DNA from 2 places in the Bacillus sp. AP8 genome. Region 2 is predicted to be linked to the other one. Evidence: predicted binding sites of a transcription regulator. Region 2 holds the regulator's gene; the other holds the start of a gene.

The links. Region 2 encodes Rex, which represses fermentation and respiration genes when NADH is low (regulators of the CRP and FNR family bind a similar motif). Its sites were predicted from a motif close to TTGTGAAATATTTCACAA; they were not measured.
Region 1: the regulator Rex is predicted to act here: its motif matches at 1,526-1,543, upstream of BN349_RS23360 (4Fe-4S dicluster domain-containing protein).

What each region holds. Positions count from the first base shown of each region.
Region 1 covers NZ_CAPG01000027.1:23,298-27,163, forward strand. Annotated here, with positions in the region: gene BN349_RS04795 (PucR family transcriptional regulator) at 1-919, opposite strand, end outside; gene BN349_RS23360 (4Fe-4S dicluster domain-containing protein) at 912-1,472, opposite strand; gene BN349_RS04805 (molybdopterin-dependent oxidoreductase) at 1,861-3,866, shown strand, end outside.
Region 2 covers NZ_CAPG01000092.1:5,043-8,908, forward strand. Annotated here, with positions in the region: gene BN349_RS21765 (ABC-F family ATP-binding cassette domain-containing protein) at 1-783, opposite strand, end outside; gene BN349_RS21770 (redox-sensing transcriptional repressor Rex) at 1,377-2,057, shown strand; gene BN349_RS21775 (YdiK family protein) at 2,185-2,394, opposite strand; gene BN349_RS21780 (CPBP family intramembrane glutamic endopeptidase) at 2,391-3,131, opposite strand; gene groES (co-chaperone GroES) at 3,460-3,744, shown strand; gene groL (chaperonin GroEL) at 3,796-3,866, shown strand, end outside.

The DNA.
Region 1 (3,866 bases), on a different contig from region 2:
TTTGCAAATTAATGGCTAATACAAAACCGTTTGGGGTAAAATCCATTTTCCAAATCTGTATGAGCTCATGTAATTCATTCTCCGTTTCAATATTGTTATTTAATATGTCAAAAAATAATTGATCTCGATATTTTAAATGGATAGATTGTGCACTTTCCTCTTGTTTAATCCATGTCTTTATAGCTGGAGTTACAAGTTGAAATAAACGAATGATATCAAAGTCCAGTCGATTGCGGATTTTCTCTAGAAAAAGATAGCCAATCGTATTCTCAAAAGAATCTTTAATCTTGTATGAGAAGAACTCATTTGAACCGTCGCTAATAATAGATATATCATTTTCGATTAATTGAAATTCATTTAAATGGTTTATATCATTGCTAGATAAATGAAATGATGAGAGATTGCCATATTGCTTTTTGTTATTAAAAAACATAACCTCTTGCCCTATAAATTTGCTAAGACGCTTCAAAACAGTATGAATATCGTTCATATTTAAAATCTCGAGCCAATAAGAGACCATTTCATTTGAAAGAATATGGAGTAGGTTTTGTTTTTCTAAAGATAATACTTGGTTTAACTGATTAAGTAAATAATGCTCATCTTCCTTTACAAAGAAGAGTAAGGGTTTTTGAATTTCATTTGCTAGATCAATTAAATAATAGGGTACAGATCTGTTGGTTTTTGAAAAAACAATAATTCCATTCGTTAGCTTGTTCTCAAGACTAGCTTCTATTAAGGGGAATTGTTGTTCAGTGCTTTCAATAATTAACACGCTATCTGGTTGAGATGGAATCTCATTAAAACAAACATTTGAAATAATATTTGCTTTTCCATTCCAACCAGCAAGAATGTTACCAAAAAAGAAGGGGTTACAGGTCATCAGTTGATTAAATGTTAGTGACATAGCTTTCTTACTCACTTTCTTTAGCCCAAATCTGTGTTCTATTTGCTTTTTGATATTTATATCGTGTAGATGGATTTGTAATTGTTTTCATCGTGTATTCTTTTAATGTAGCCTTATATAAATCATCACATTCATCATTTATTGACCCGATTGAAATAGCTTCAGCAATACATGCTTGCACACAAACAGGTTGTTCGCCTTTTTGTAAGCGCCCGTAGCACATATCACATTTATCAGCTTTATTTGTGCTTTTGTGAATGGTTATTGCTTGAAATGGACATGCAGATGCGCATTTACCACAGCCAACACAGTTTTGATTATCTAAAACTACAATACCATTACGCATTTTTCGAATACAATGGTGATTGCAAACGGTCATGCATGCTGGTGTTTCACAATGGTTACAAGATGTTGAAAAATGAATATGCTCTTGTTCATCCTGTTGATAAATAGTTTGGATTCTTCTTCGATTTGTTTGACTAGTTTCATGTTCATTGCTACAAGCATACGTACAAGAACGGCAATAGATGCATTTATTGACATCAATAAAAAAGGCAAGCTGTTTCATTGGAATCACCTCATTCATTATCATACAAGAAATGAGATCAGAAAGTAAGAAAAATGTGATGAAATTCACATATAAAGATGTTATGATTTTATCAGCTATGCCTAAAAGGAGAATAGTAATGTATTTTACTCAATTAGAAAGGTAAGCAGTGTTGAAGGCAATATTTTTATTATAATGTAGAACTTTTAATATAGCTGTTTTTTTTAGAGAGTTGCTTTTCAATATGTTCGGTGATTAAAATCAGAGGATAAAGAACACGGTTGATAGAAACGTAAGGTGCGAGACTTCTGTGGATGCAACCTATACCTATACTCACTTTCAAAGTTTGCGAAAACAGTCTTCGTTATAAATGACTAGCAGTAAAGATGTAAGAAAGGAGGTAAAGAGCTTGGATCAAAACTATAAAGTAACTCGACATATATGTCCGCGAAATTGTTATAGTAGCTGTGCTATGTTAGGGTATACGAAAAATGGAACGCTGATGAAGATTTCTGGAGATCAAAAACACGGTTATACAAAAGGAAAGCTTTGTCCAAAAGGTTACAATTATCTCTCCCATGTCTATCATCCAGAAAGGCTCAAATTTCCGATGAAGCAGATTAAAAGAGGAAGTGGGGAATGGATTAGAATTTCTTGGGATGAGGCAATTGAAATCATTTGTCAAAAAATGATTGAGTTATATGATCGATATCATTCAAACTTATCTTTAGCATTAAATAAATATTCAGGAAACTTTGGTGTACTTCATAATAGTGTAGAGGGATTCTTTAATAGTCTGGGACAAACGACTCGGGCTGTTGGTTCACCGTGTTGGTCTTCTGGATTAGATGCTTCCATTTATGATTTTGGCAATTATAAAAACTCTGATCCAAGTCAACTAGCACTAGCAGATACCATTATTTTATGGGGGAGTAATCCAGTTTGGACATCCATGCATTCAGTACCGTATTTATATGAAGCTAAACAAAGAGGAGCAACTATCATTACGATAGATCCGGTTTATACAGCGACAGCAAAAAAATCAGATATTTATGTGCAAATAAATCCAGGTACTGATGGTGCACTTGCTTTAGCGTTAGCAAAAGTTATTTATGATGAGAATAATCATGACGAGTCATTTCTCAATCAGAATACAAAAGGATTTCATGCATTCATTGATTATGTGAATTCTCTGGATTTGGAGCTGTTACTTCAAGAGTGTGGTCTATCTAAGGATGCTCTTCAAGTCATAGCAGCTCATATTTCAAAAGCCAAAAAAACGATTACTTGGATAGGTTTTGGTTTTCAAAGAAATATAAATGGTGGGCAAAATATACGCACTATTAATGCATTAATGGCCATGACAGGTAATGTTGGAAAACCAGGTACGGGTGTTTTATATGCACAAATGGGGAGTTGGAAATTCTCAAATAAAATAATGAATTATTATAACCAAGGTTATTCAGAGTCAGACTGTGTGAGGTCGATCAGCATGAATGACTTTGCTCAGTCGTTAAAGTTTACGAAGAATCCACCCATTAAGTTCCTTTGGATTTCTTGTCGTAACTTATTGGCGCAAAACCCTGATCAAAAGTTGTTGAAAAAACAATTGCAGGAATTGGAGTTAATTGTGACAGTTGATCAATTTTTAACTCCATCTGCTGAGCTTTCTGATATTGTACTACCCACTACTACCAACTTTGAAGAATGGGATATCGTACCTAGTTATTGGCATCATTGGATTGGGATTAACGAGCCTGCTATTTCACCTTTTTATGAAAGTAAAAGTGATTTAGATATTTCGTGTTTACTATCAAAAAGGCTAAATGAATTACGACCTGGATTCTCAAGTTTTCCTTATGATAAGTCTACGGAAGACTTCATAACAGAACAATTTACAGACGATATTTATAAGCGATTAGGTATTTCTAGCTGGAAAGAGCTATTACAAGGGCCACGATTGTTAGACTTTCCGAAGATTGCATGGGATAAATGGCAATTTGAAACACCATCCGGAAAATTTGAATTTTATTCAGAAAAAGCGTTAAACAATGGGAAGCCTCCTATCGCCATGTACCCATTAAGTCATGAAAAAGTAAAGAAGGATCAATTTTTACTTCTTTCTAATCACGGACAATTTAATTTAAATTCTCAATTTAAAAACTTGAACTTTTTACAAGAGAAAAGTAAAGAACCCATTGTGTATATACATCCTATTAGTGCAGAGAAAAAAGGAATAAGGAATGATTCACGAGTTGTTATTTATAATCGTAATGGTGAGTTAAAATTGAAATGTTTATTTTCACAGGAAATACATCCTTCCATTTTACTCGTTCAAGCGGATCATTTATTAGTTAATGAATTAATTTCGTATACACCTACGGATATGGGAGAGATGTCCTCTTGTTTTGAAGG
Region 2 (3,866 bases):
TCGTTGGTAGTCTTCTGCCTTGCGTTCAAGATAATAGCTATAATTTCCATGATACTTTTTAATCGTATGTCTAGATAATTCATAAATGACAGAAACGACCTTATCCATAAAATAACGGTCATGGGATACGATTAGTACTGCACCCTTGTAATTTTGTAAGTATTGTTCTAGCCAAGTTAATGTTTCAATATCTAAATGATTGGTAGGTTCATCAAGGATGAGAAGGTCTGGTTGTGAGAGCAATAGTTTCCCTAAAGCTAATCTTGTTCGTTGTCCGCCACTTAACGAAGAAATGGGGGTTGCATAATCGAACTGCTGAAATTGAAGACCATGTAAAACAGATCGGATATCTGCTTCGTATTGATATCCTCCTTTTTCTTTAAAAGAAATTTGCAGCTCATCATAGTCTTTTAAAACTTTTTGATATTTTTCATCGTTGTTATACGTCTCTGGTAATGTCATTTGATGTTCTAGTGATCGTAATTGCTGTTCAAGTTGAATTAATGGTGTATATACGGTTAACATTTCATCCCAAATGGAGCGCTCAGAATGTAAACCCGTATTCTGTGCTAGATAACCTAAAGATAAATCCTTTGGCTTTATTATTTCTCCATCATCATAGGACATTTGATCAGCAATGATTTTTAACAAGGTTGATTTTCCGGCACCATTTCTTCCTACTAGACCTATACGATCCCTTTTTTGTACTTCTAGCTTTATATCAGAAAGGATTTGCTCAGCTCCATAATATTTCGATAATTTATTTACTTGTAACACAATCATATTATTCACCTCAGTTGTCTTACTGATAGTGTATACGAAACACACTATTGGAGCAATTAAAGGAATATAAATTGTGAAAAACAGTACAAACTGTGGCACAAAATTGTGAAAATAGTGTATCATCAATGTAAAGGGGGTAATAGATGGGAGAAGTAACTTAATCAGTTGGATTGGTAAAGTTAAGATTGGGATAAAAGAGACCAGTTAAACGGGTAACAAAGCCATTGGTAGACAAAAGCTTTGTTACACCTGAAAAAGGGGATGTTCTTTCTATGAAATGGAATGTTAATAAGAGGATTGCTTAATCCATACTTATTCATCCATTCTGTTATACTTAATGAAATCAAAAAGGCATAGAAAGTTCATAATTATATTATATTTTGCGCAATTATTAATTTTAAATGTTTCGAACATTATTACTGTGGAAGCGTTTACAACTGTTTTTGCAATAATTACATTATGTGCATATGACAAGATAAAGGTATAATTATTGAATTAAATATTTTCGAGTAGGAATAGTAAGAAATTCAAGCCCTGATTATTATAGATAATTTATTGAACTTTAAGAGCAATTATAATGGGGGGAGCAGATTATGCCACAGGAAAACATAAAAATTCCTCAAGCAACAGCAAAGAGATTACCTTTGTATTATCGTTTTTTGAAAAATTTACATTCGTCAGGAAAGCAACGTGTTTCATCAGCTGAACTAAGTGAAGCTGTAAAAGTAGATTCCGCTACAATTCGTAGAGATTTTTCTTATTTTGGAGCGTTAGGTAAAAAAGGTTACGGTTATAACGTAAATTATTTATTATCTTTTTTTAGAAAGACACTTGATCAAGATGAATTAACGAAAGTCGCATTAATTGGGGTAGGAAATTTAGGGACTGCTTTTTTGCATTATAATTTTTTGAAAAACAATAATACGAAGATTGAAATGGCTTTTGATGTTGATAAGGAAAAAATCGGTACAAAAATAGGTGACGTTACCATTTTTGACATGGATGAAATGGAAGAGATTCTACAAAAAGAAGGAGTAACGGTTGCAATCCTAACCGTCCCAGCTCCTGTAGCACAACCTATCACGGATCGTTTAGTTGGTGCTAATGTAAAAGGAATCTTAAACTTTACACCAGCAAGATTAAATGTTCCACTTTCTATTCGTGTCCATCATATTGATTTAGCGGTAGAATTACAATCGCTTGTATATTTCTTAAAGCACTACCCAATAGAAGATATACATGACATCGAATTAGAGCATCAAGAACAGGAATAGAAAAGAGGTTATCTGAAGGTAATATATCATTTATCTTTAGATAACCTCTTCTTCATTTCAAGCTTATATGATGTTTTATAAAATCATATAAGCTTATAATGAGTAATCAGAGTATAGATGCCATTATTTAAGGTTTCTTTTTTTGCATTCTCTTTAACCGGAAATGTAGCATTACTAAACGGATTCCAGATCCGAAATCAATGGTTGCTAAAAATACTATTAGGAATGATAATACATTCCATCCATCGGCTGATACATAATTAATAGCCAGAGCAGTAAAAATGATTCCAAGTATGATGTAAATGATACCTGAAGTTAAGGGTGACTGACGTCTCATAGTAATCCTCCAATAAAGCTTTGCACTTGTTCGACTTGTTTCATCATATCTTCTATTTGATCTTGGAACATTAGCTGCACAATAACAACTGTAGTGTTCATCATGACATGAGCAAAAATCGGTACTATAATTCGTTTTGTTTTAACGTATAGGAATGCAAAGGTGAATCCCATAGCGGTGTATAGAATGATATGCTCAAATTCTAGATGTGCTAAACCAAATATGATCGAACTAATTAATGCGGCTAATATAAAATTCATTTTTTTATAAAGAGAACCAAAAATAATTTTTCTAAATATCAATTCTTCTAGTATTGGTCCAACTATAGAAGTTATTATAGCAAATGATGGAACAGAAGAAATCACATTTACAAGGGTTTGAGTATTTTCGGAGCCTACTTCGATTCCAATTAATCTTTCTATATTTGCTGCAATAGTTTGAGCGAAGAAAGCTAGAAAAATTCCCGCTATAGCCCAAAGAATGGACATACCCACTGGTGCAGGAGGTTCATTTCTTATCCAACTAGCTGAACCAAAATCCTTTCTCATTAAAATCAGTGTAATAATTAAAGCTACGATAAAGCTAAATATAGACCAATAGGCAGTAGCATAGATATTTATCGTATTTTCAGAAGCTCCCATTGCAAGACCAATATATTTAAAGAGAGGAGCACCAATAATACCGGATAATTGCATGGCAATATACACCATGATGACATACCAATATTCTTTTTTCACACTATTATCTCCTTTTGAAGTTACATATCTATTATTGTACTTCTTTTTGATGAAAGGTTACAAACCATTCCTTTTTTCAAATTCTATAAAATTTTCTTTTTGCAAAATTTTATTATAAAAGAGAGTAATTTGTAGCATACTGTAGAAGGTTTAGATCACTTAGGAAGAATATTGTTGGAATCTGTTGAAGGGAAGGGATTTTTTTTAAAGACAAATACTTGAAAAATAGTGCGAATTTATTTATTATATTAATTGTGTTAGCACTCAATATAGTTGAGTGCTAATAATAGAAAAATTTTATGAATTGTTATTGAGGAGGGTGTTTTTCTTGTTAAAACCATTAGGTGATCGCGTTATTATTGAACTAGTTCAATCAGAAGAAAAAACTGCAAGTGGTATCGTATTACCAGATACTGCAAAGGAAAAACCTCAAGAAGGTAAAATTGTAGCAGTAGGTGCTGGAAATGTACTTGATAACGGTGAGCGAGTAGCCTTAGAGGTTGCTGTTGGCGATCGTATCATCTTCTCAAAATATGCTGGTACTGAAGTGAAATATGAAGGTACTGAATACTTAATCTTACGTGAATCAGACATCTTAGCAGTAATTGGCTAATACTATACTTATTTATTAATAAACGTGAATATTCTAGGGAGGTAATGAAACATGGCTAAAGATATTAAATTTAGTGAAGAAGCTCGCCGTTCGATGCTTCGTGGTGTAGATGCTCTTGCAAA